Regions from separate parts of the Terracoccus luteus genome, predicted to be linked through region 1. Evidence: riboswitches for the same ligand, from Rfam matches in the RefSeq annotation. Region 1 holds a riboswitch; each other region holds the start of a gene.
The links. Region 1 has a riboswitch for cyclic di-AMP ahead of DFJ68_RS18920 (transglycosylase family protein). Riboswitches for the same ligand answer to the same signal wherever they lie in the genome.
Positions count from the first base shown of each region.

Region 2: it holds a riboswitch for cyclic di-AMP, as region 1 does, so the genes downstream of both, DFJ68_RS18750 (C40 family peptidase) here and DFJ68_RS18920 (transglycosylase family protein) in region 1, are expected to answer to the same signal.
Region 3: it holds a riboswitch for cyclic di-AMP, as region 1 does, so the genes downstream of both, DFJ68_RS14580 (CHAP domain-containing protein) here and DFJ68_RS18920 (transglycosylase family protein) in region 1, are expected to answer to the same signal.

Region 1 is NZ_RBXT01000001.1:243,795-247,056, reverse strand. Features, by position in the region: gene DFJ68_RS01195 (MBL fold metallo-hydrolase) at 1-253, opposite strand, end outside; tRNA gene DFJ68_RS01190 (tRNA-Thr) at 449-521, opposite strand; gene DFJ68_RS18920 (transglycosylase family protein) at 779-1,504, opposite strand; cyclic di-AMP (ydaO/yuaA leader) riboswitch at 1,534-1,643, opposite strand; gene DFJ68_RS01180 (serine/threonine-protein kinase) at 2,006-3,262, opposite strand, start outside.
Region 2 is NZ_RBXT01000001.1:2,498,366-2,501,627, reverse strand. Features, by position in the region: gene DFJ68_RS11340 (MFS transporter) at 1-173, shown strand, start outside; gene DFJ68_RS11335 (iron-dependent transcriptional repressor DtxR) at 224-919, shown strand; cyclic di-AMP (ydaO/yuaA leader) riboswitch at 1,064-1,231, shown strand; gene DFJ68_RS18750 (C40 family peptidase) at 1,233-2,288, shown strand; gene DFJ68_RS11320 (DsbA family oxidoreductase) at 2,552-3,196, shown strand; gene DFJ68_RS11315 (carboxymuconolactone decarboxylase family protein) at 3,180-3,262, opposite strand, start outside.
Region 3 is NZ_RBXT01000001.1:3,231,953-3,235,214, reverse strand. Features, by position in the region: gene DFJ68_RS14585 (CHRD domain-containing protein) at 1-585, opposite strand, end outside; gene DFJ68_RS14580 (CHAP domain-containing protein) at 996-2,033, opposite strand; cyclic di-AMP (ydaO/yuaA leader) riboswitch at 2,037-2,214, opposite strand; gene DFJ68_RS14575 (VOC family protein) at 2,577-2,951, shown strand; gene DFJ68_RS14570 (iron chaperone) at 3,016-3,262, opposite strand, start outside.

The DNA of each region.
Region 1 (3,262 bases):
CCACCCGGTCGAAGTGGTCGCCGTGCAGGTGCGACAGCACGACGGCGTCGAGGCCGGGCAGCTCGTCCACGCGCAGCGCCGGCTCGGTGAGGCGCTTCGACGTGAGGCCGTACCCGAGGTAGGCCCGCTGTCCCTGGTGGAGGAAGTTCGGGTCCGTCAGCAGGGTGAGCTCGCCGAACCGCAGAACGACGGTGGCGTTGCCGACGAGCTGCAGGGTGGGTGTCGTGCTCGTGGCCGAGGTCGGGTCGGACATGTGACTCCTTCGGCAGGGGCCGCGGCGCCGTCACGACGGCCGGGCCCCTCGTCGACCGGTGTCCCGCCGCGACCGGCGGACGTCCTGCCCGTACCCCGGCCGCGCCGCCGCAAGCGGGCCCGCGACCTCGTCGGCACCGGGTCCCCACGTCGCCCGACGGCCGGGACGGCGACGGTCCGCCCACGCTCGGCCGAGAGCTGGCGAGGGGACTCGAACCCCTAACCGCCTGTTTACAAGACAGGTGCGCTACCGATTGCGCCACGCCAGCACGTCGACGCGGGCGGCGCCCGCCGCGACGGCGACAGCGTAACGGAGCGCCCCGGCATCCTCGACATCCGCAACGGACGTCGAGCAGCGCGCCCCGGCCGGCGGCAGGGACACGGACGGGGACACGGACACGGACACGGACGGCAACACCGCCGGGGACGCGGACGGCCCCGCACAGCGAGTGCTGTGCGGGGCCGTCCGGTGTCAGGAGACCGTCACCGGCGCCGAGGCGACCGGTGGGCGGTCAGAGGCTCATGCTCACGGCAGGCGCAGGACCTGGCCGACGAAGATGAGGTTGGGGTTCGAGACGGTGCCGCGGTTGGCGTCGTAGATGGCCTTCCAGCCGCCCTGGACGTTGTACTTCGTCGCGAGCTTCGAGAGCGTGTTGCCGCTCTTGACGACGATGCGGGCGCCGTTGCCGGTGCTGACGCGGGGGGTCGTGTACGACTTCTTCGTGCTCGTGTACGACTTCTTCGTGCTCGTGTACGACTTCTTGGTCGAGGTCGTCTTCTTCGGGGTCGAGTACGTCTTCTTGGTCGACGTGGACTTCTTCGACGAGGAGGACGAGCTGCTCGACTGCGGCACCGAGGAGGAGGTCGCGCCACCGTTGCTGCGCGTCAGGCCCGCCTTGCGGGAGCAGACGGGCCAGGCGCCCGGACCCTGCCCGGCGAGGGTGCGCTGGGCGACGGCGATCTGCTGCGACTTCGTGGCGAGGTCGGCGCGCGAGGCGTAGGCGCCGCCACCGTAGGCCAGCCACGTGCTGCGGGTGAACTGCAGGCCGCCGTAGAAGCTGTTGCCGGTGTTGATCGACCAGTTGCCGCCCGACTCACAGGCCGCGACGCGGTCCCAGACGCTCGAGGCGCTGGCGGGGCCCGCGACGGCGATGCCGCCGGCGAGGGTGGCCCCACCGGCGATGCCGGCGAGGACGATGCGCTGCTTGACCGACGTCTTCTTCGTGGCAGCGTGCTTCGAGGAGTAGTGCATGGGTGGTTTCCCTTCCTGACGTGCGCCTGCGGAGTTAGCTGTCGGGTTGGGGCGTCAGGTGCCCCGCCGCTCTCGCGGCTTCACCCCCGTCGGACAGTCGGACGCCGTGCGTCCGCTGCCCAGACAACTGGGTCCCCCGTCCTCGCCCGACCCTCCACACCGGCGCAGGACGCAGGTGCTGGGTGATTCCCTGGCTGGCGAGGCTCGGCGCGCTCAGGGACCGGTTTCTGATGGGTGGCGGTGTGAAGTTGTGTCCGCAACGCGTGGGTCCGCGTCGTCGGGTGCCGTCAGGGACCTTCCCCCGGTCTCGGGACCGCAGGATGCGGGCCGAGTGTCAACGGGTCAGGGGATGGGGGCTGACGAGCATCGACGGTACGTGGCCGACGCCCCTCGCACAAGCCCGCCCGAGATAGTTCCGTGACCTGTCCGAGACCTGTGCTTTATCCATGGATGCCGGGAGCGTCCGTCTGCGCGTCGGCACCGGTGCGCGCGGGGTGGGGCTCACCCCCCGAGCGGGTTCCCCGTCCACGGGGTCCAGTCGAAGGCCGTGCCGTGCCGGACGGCGGCCACCGCGGCGACGAGACCGAAGCCGACGAGCACCACCCCGGCCACCGTCGTGCCGACACCTTCGGGCACGAGCACCCTTGTGATCGAACGAGATCCGCGACGCAGTGACGAGCCCGCCGGACCCCACCAGGCCATGAGCAGGCCGAGTCCGCCGCCGACGGCGAGGGTGAGCGGGTCGCCCGGCTGCAGCTCGCCACCCTGTGCCCCGGCGAGCAGCAGGGCCGAGGCGAAGACGCCGGCGAGCGCCACCGCGAGCGGCAGGACGAGGCCGACGACGGTGGCCACCGCCGACAGCACGACGTGCCACGGGCTGAGACCGAGCGCCCACGGCACGTCGCTGCGACGGCGGCCGTTCTCGTACCGGCGCAGGACGAGCCCGGTGACGGTGCGGTCGGTGGCGCGCGCCACGACCGACCAGAGCAGGAGCAGGAGCAGGGCCACCCCCGGCCAGGCCGCGAGCGCCCCGAGCCAGCCGGTCGCGACGCCGGCGAGCAGGCCGGTGCGCATCGGCAGGCCGATGCGGGGGTCGCCCTCCCTGCGCGGCGGTGTGAGGAGGTCGGCGGAGCCGTCGACGGGCGGGTCGACGCCCCGGTCGTCGCGGGCGTCTTGGTCGTCCCGCTGACGACGCGCCAGGGAGCCCCAGCGGTGCTGTGGCCCGCCCTCCGACGGGTCGTGGGCGGAGGCGGGGACGGACGGAGGCAGGTCCTCCCACGTCGGTGGGGGGACCGGCGCCGACGGAGCCGACTGGACGGCGGGCTGTACGGCGGCTGGGACGGCGGCTGGGACGGCAGGCATGACGTTGGTCGAGCGGCCGGTCAGCACCTGCGTCGACCCGGCGGGCGGCGGCTCGACCTGCACGACCTCGGTCGCGTCCCAGTCGTCGGTTCCGACGTGGCTGCGGGCGTGGCCGACCGTGGCGTCCTCCCCGTGGGCGAAGCGCTCGAGGGCATCGATGACCTCGTCGGCGTGCGGTCGCCGCTCGGGCCGGGGCGAGAGCGAGGCCTGCAGCAGCGGTGCCAGCCGGGGGTCAACCCCGGCGAGGTCGACCTCCCCCGCGCGGACCCGGCTGAGCACGGCATCCATGCGCCCCCGACCGAAGGGCGGGCGCCCCGCGGCGGCGTAGGTGATGGTGGCGGCCCAGCCCCACCAGTCGGTGGCGTCGCTGATGCGCGCGCCCTCCACGAGCTCGGG
Region 2 (3,262 bases), 2.3 Mb from region 1:
TCGCCGACGTGGGAAGGGCGGCGGGCCCGCTGGCGTTGTCGGGGCTGAGCGGCATCATGACGCTCGGGGCCAGCTCGGTCGTGCTCGGCGTCGGCGCCGTCGTCGGGGCCGGGTGGCTGCGGGTGTGGGTGCCGCGGCACGACCCGACCCGCCGGCATCCGACGGCGTCCTGACACCCGGGCGCCGGTGCCGTGGGCGGCGTGAACTCTGAGAGGCTAGGGCTGTGACCGACCTGATCGACACCACCGAGATGTACCTGCGCACGATCTTCGAGCTGGAGGAAGAGGGCATCGTGCCCCTGCGCGCGCGCATCGCCGAGCGCCTCGGGCACTCGGGGCCGACGGTGTCGCAGACGGTGGCGCGCATGGAGCGCGACGGCCTCGTCGCCGTGTCGGGCGACCGGCACCTCGAGCTGTCCGACCACGGCCGGCTGCTCGCCACCCGGGTCATGCGCAAGCACCGCCTCGCCGAGCGGCTGCTCGTCGATGTCATCGGGCTCGAGTGGGAGTACGCCCACGACGAGGCGTGCCGGTGGGAGCACGTCATGTCCGAGCAGGTCGAGCGCAAGATCCTCGGGCTCATCGGCGAGGGTCTCGAGTCGCCCTACGGCAACCCCATCCCCGGCCTGCACGAGTTCGGGGTCGAGCAGCCCGAGGACTTCCTCGCCGGGCTCACCGCGCTCACCGCGGCCGCCGGCGCCCAGCCCCGCGTCGTCGTCATCCGCCGCATCGGCGAGCCGGTGCAGGTCGACCCCGACGCGCTCTCGCTGCTCACCGCGGCCGGGGTGCTGCCCGGCAGCCACGTCGAGGTCGTGCGCGAGGGCGGGCGCGTCGTCGCGGTGCGCCAGGGGAGCGAGGCCTCGAGCGGCGTCTCGCTGCCCGACGACGTCGCCGTGCACGTCTACTGCGAGACCGTCTGACGCCGGGTGCGCGTCGCGCGGAGTTCCCGTCCGGACCGGATCGTGACCTTGGCGTGACAATGCGGGGGTGACTCGCTACCTTGGGGGCACTCACCCACCCGTCGGGCGAGGGCTTCGAACCGGAACGCCGAGTCCTGCCACCGGTTCGAAGGTCGGCTTGAACCCTTCACGGCAGGAGCGGGGGACCCACTTCCACGGGCGTCGAGAGACGTCCTCGGGGTGAAGTCCCACGAGCCATTGCGGCTCCACGGACCGGGCAGTACCTCAGCCCGAACCCGACAGCTCACCTCGTAGGCGTCGAGAGGTAGATCCCGTGGCTCACAACGCTCCTGGGCGCCACCGCGCCCCCGGCCGTTTCAACCCCCTTGCCGAGCTGACGCTCATCGCCAAGGAGTCCGCCCAGCCCGCCGTCAAGGGGGCCGCGATCGTGGCCGCCTCCGGTGGCCTCGTCGCCTCCTTCGTCCAGCCCGCGGCCGCCGCCGACGACACGAACGTCGTCGCCGCCGTCGACGCCAAGGTCGCCGCGGCCCCCGCCGTTGTCGGCCCGCAGGCCGTCGACTCGGCCCGCACCACCGCGCTCACCGCGTTCGGCTACGTCGCCCCGGCCGCCGCGCCCAAGGCCAAGCCGATCGTCATCGAGGACCTCGTCGTCGAGAAGCAGCGTGCCGTGGCCGCCGCGAAGGCCAAGGCCGAGGCGAAGGCCCGCGCCGAGGCGAAGGCCGCCGAGCAGGCCCGCGAGGCCCGTCAGCGCGCCGCTGCTGCCGAGGCCGCCCGTGAGGCGCGCGAGGCCCGCGAAGCCCGGGAGGCGCGCGCCGCCCGTGCCGCTGCCGCCGAGCGCGAGCAGAGCACCACCCGCTCGTCGCGTTCGACCGAGCGCACCGCCGTGTCGACGCGTTCCAGCTCGCGCTCGACCTCGAGCAGCACGACGAGCCGCTCGACCTCGAGCCGTTCGACCTCCTCGTCGTCCTCGTCCTCCTCGAGCACGCCGACGAAGACGACTACGACGGCCCCGAAGCCGGCCTCGAACCCGGCCCCGTCGGCATCCGGCATCGTCGGCATCGCCTACAACTACACCGGCGTGCCCTACGTCTACGGCGGCTCGACCCCGAGCGGCTTCGACTGCTCCGGCTTCACGTCGTACGTGTACCGCAAGGCCGGCGTGTCGATCCCGCGCACGGCGTCGGCGCAGCAGCGTGCCGCCACGCGCGTCAGCAGCCCCCGCCCCGGCGACCTCGTGTTCTTCGGCTACCCGGCCTACCACGTGGGCATCTACGTGAGCCCCGGCCGCATGGTCGACGCGCAGCGCCCCGGCACCGTGATCGGCAACCACTCGATCTGGACCACGCCCTCGGGCTACGGCCGCTTCTGAGCGACCCCGCCCCGGGATCCCGAGGCCCCGTCCACCATTCGGTGGGCGGGGCCTCGCCTCGTCCCGGGGCGCTCCGCTCGTCGGGCGGAGGTGGAACCCGACCGTCGGTGGTCGCGGATCACCTCGACCCCCGCGGGTGCGAGCCGGGTCGAGGTAGACGGCCGCGGCAGGGAGCGAATCATCACCTCGACCCGCGCCCACCGACACCGGTCGGCCCTCACCTCCACCCGGAGGCTGTCGGGGCTGCGTGCCAGACTGACGCGATGAGCACGACGAACCAGCAGGTGGCCGACTCCAGCACCGCCGTCGACCTCGAGCTGTGGGGTGACCTCGTCAGCCCGCTGTCGTGGGTCGTCAAGCAGCGCCTCGAGGCGGCTGTGCACGCGTTCGAGCGGCCGTCCGACGTCACGGTGACGTGGCGGGCCCTCGTGCAGGGCCCCACCGACGAGGATGCCGTTCGGCGGGCCGTCGCGGACGCCGCGGAGGTCGCGCGGTCCGGCGACGACGACGAGCTCGTCGGGTTCGACCCCGAGCGCATTGTGCCCGCCGACAGCCGCGACGCGCAGCGCCTCATCGCCCTCGCTCTCGCCCAGGGCGGGCACGGGCTCCAGTCGGCCGCGGTCGAGCGCTTCTGCCGGGCCCACTTCGCCGAGGGGCTCGACATCGCCGACCACCAGGTGCTGCAACGGCTGGGTGCCGAGTGCGGCCTCGACGAGCGCCGTACCGCCGCCGTGCTCGCGGCCGACGACTACGAGGACGCCGTGCGAGCCGACGAGGACGCCGCCCGTTCCCTCGGGATCACGCAGGTGCCGGTCGTCGTGGCCAACCGGTCCGCCGCCCTCACCGGTGCGCGCAGCGCCGACGACTACTTGGCCCTGCTGCGGGGCGTCGTCACCGCCGCGGGCTGAGCGGGCCGGTCGTCGCCTGGCTGGATGACGTGGCCGGCGGTCGGCCGAAGGTGACGGCCGCCCGGA
Region 3 (3,262 bases), 3.0 Mb from region 1:
CTCGGTGGGCAGGCTGGGGTCGAGGTCGCTCTTGGTGTCGCCGTCGTACTTGCCGTCGTGGTTGTGGTCCACGCCGTGGATGACGACGACGGACTGGCCCTTGGTGATGGCGTCGGCGACGCCCTGGGAGACCTTGATGCTGCCGCGTTCGTAGCTGATCTTGCCGCCGGGGGCGGTGTCGAACCGGTCGACCGCGAGGCCGCTGGCGGGGCTGGTGTCTCCGGTCTTGGTGAGGGAGACGACGATGTCGCCGTAGGCGGGGCCGCCTTCGGTGGTGTTGATGGTGCCGTCGCCGCTCTTGTCGTCGGTCACGGCGGGGCATTCGTGGCGGGCGGCGGCGGCGAAGTGGATGTGGGCTGCGTGGGGGGCGTCGGGGAGCAGGCCCATGGCGGCCATGGTGACGGTGATGGTGGTGCCGTCGACCTCGACCATGGCGGTGCCGCTGCCCTTGACGCCGTTCTCGACGACGGGCTTGAGGTTGGCGCTGACCCAGGCGTTGTCGGCGGCGAAGGCCGGCCCGACGGTCAGGGTCATGGCGGCCGCGGCGGCGAAGCCGGCGGTGGCGATACGGGTGGTGGTGCGCATGCAGTCCTCCTCGTGTGGGGCCGCCGTCTCCGATGACGGTGACCGCGCGACTGCCCGACGGGGACGGGCAGGGTGTCCGAGATGAGTTCGGCGTGCCGCCCGAGGCGGATTGGCCCCCCGCCGCCCGCCGCGGATGGAAGGGAGCGGGCGGACCGGCATCCGGGCCGTCGCTCGCCCGCCGCGGCTGGGAAGAGTGCACGCGGGTACCACGCGCCCGCCGCGGCTGGGAAAGGAGCGGGCCGACCGGCATCCGCGCCCTCGCTCGCCCGCCGCGGCTGGGAAGAGGGCAGGCGGGGTCCGTGCGCCCGACCTCCGGGGACGCGGAAGGGGGAGGATGCCGGTCGGCATCCTCCCCCTTCACGCAACGTCGCGCGGACCGACCGTGACCTCAGGCCACGGACGGTGACGGCTCACGGCGCGTAGATGTACTGCATGCCGCCCTGGTCGGTCAGCGTGCGGGTGTTGTAGTTGTACGGGCCGGCGAGGGCGTTCATCTCGATGATCGTGACCTGGTCGCCGTTGACGGCGGTGACCCAGGCGACGTGACCGGCGGACGAGGACGAGCCGTGGACGCCCGGCTGCATCACGAGGATGGAGCGGGTGCGCGGCGTGCCGCTCACGGTGTAGCCGGCGCGGGCGGCGCCGGAGCCCCAGACGAGCGCGTTGCCGGTCCAGCCGCCGGGGTAGTAGCCCTCGGAGGCGTACCACTTGGACAGGGCACCCCAGGTGCACTGCCCGCGGGTGGCCCAGTTGTAGGCGCTGCGGCCACCCGACGAGGCGGACGGCGTGTACGAGTTGCTCTCGCTCTTCGTCGCCGACGTCGAGTTGGTCAGCGTGCTGCGCGTCGTGCTGCGCGAGCTGCGGCTCGAGGTCGTGGTGCGCTCGGACACGGCCTCGTCGGCCTGGTCGTTCGAGCTGGTGCGCGTCGAGGTGCGTGAGGAAGCGGCGGCGTCCTCACGGGCCTGTTCGCGAGCAGCGTCGCGAGCGGCCTCACGGGCCGCCTCACGGGCCGCTTCGCGCTTGGCGGCCTTGCGGGCGGCGGCGCGCTCGGCGGCCTTGCGCTCGGCGGCGGCCTTCGCGGCGGCCGCAGCGGCGTCGGCGCGCTGCTTCTTGACGACGAGGTCCTCGATGACCTTCGCCTTGACCGGCGCGGCGGCCGGGGCGGCGAGGCCGAAGGAGGCCGGCGTGACGTCGGTCTGGGCCGCGGCGGCCCTGGGGCCGACGACGGCGGGGGCGGCGGGGGCGGCGGCCGGAGCGGCCTGCACCTCGCTGAGGCCCTCGGCGCCGGCCGGGGTGGCGAAGGTGGCGACGAGGCCACCGGCGGCAGCGACGATCACGGCGCCCTTGAGGGCCGGCTGGGCCGACTCACGGGCGATCGTCTTGAGCTCGGACAGGGGGTTGTGACGACCCGGCGCACGATGACGACCGCGTTCGTGGGTGTTGTTCAACGAAAGACCTCTCGCAACGCCTACGAAGTTAGCTGTCGGGTTCGGGCAAGAGGTACGTGCCCGGCCCTGACCGGCCGCTGTTCGCGATCGGTGAGGGCTTCACCCCGAGGACGCCCGAGGGCGTCCGGAGGAAGTGGTTCCCCCGCTCCTGCCTGATGTTCTGACGGGGCCTCAAGGCGGTGGCAGGACTCGGCGGTCCGCCCGGAGGAGCCCAGCTGTCAGCCGGGCTTCGGCGAGACTAGACGACGGATCTCGGAAAAGTCACATCCTGGTAACGGGCGGGCCGGTGAGCGGCCGGGTCAGGGGTGGGAAGTCGTGCGTGTTGAGCGGTATGGACACCAATGTGGCGTGGTCGAGGTCACACCATCCGGGCCTGCGGACAGGTGAGACGACCGTGCAGCGGGGGTAGCCCGCCTTTGCGGTGCCGTCGGCGTGTCTCGGCGTGTCCTCGGCGTGTCCTCGGCATGTCGAGTCGGATGCCGACCGTTGACCGACCGTTGACCGACCGTTGACCTCGGCGGCGGGACGCAGGACCGTGGACCCATGCTCGCGGACTCGAAGGCCTTCAGCGGTTTCAGCGTCGACGACCCGGAGCGGGCGCGCTCCTTCTACGCCGACGTGCTCGGACTGGAGGTGTCGGAGCAGAACGGCATGCTCACCCTGCACCTCGGCGGTGGCACAGACGTTCTCGTCTACCCGAAGCCCAACCACGAGCCGGCCTCCTTCACCGTGCTCAACTTCCCGGTGCCGGACGTCCAGGCGGCCGTCGACGCGCTCACCGAGCGTGGGGTCCGGTTCGAGCGGTACGCGGGCACGCCGATGGAGACGGATGAGAAGGGCGTGTTCCGCCAGGGTGGCCCGCTCATCGCGTGGTTCACGGACCCCGCCGGCAACGTGCTGTCCGTCATCGAGGAGTGAGGCGTGAGTGCGGGGCGAGTCAGGGCCGGTGAGCCGGCCCGGCCCTGTCGCACGCGGGCCCCGCTCAGGTGCTCGTGGCCTCGGCCCGCTGCGCCAGGCACAGCTCGGTGATCTGGCGGATGAGGTGCAGCGGCATCGGCTGGGAGAGCGGGAAGCGCACCGTCTCCTTCGCGCCGCGGTAGGGCGCGACCTCGCGCTCGAACGTCTCGTCGCCGGTCGGCACAGGGTAGATGCCGACGTGCTTCTTCCAGCCGGCGAAGTAGAGCAGCGGGCGGCCGCTGACGAGGTAGGTCGCCATGCCGTAGCTGATC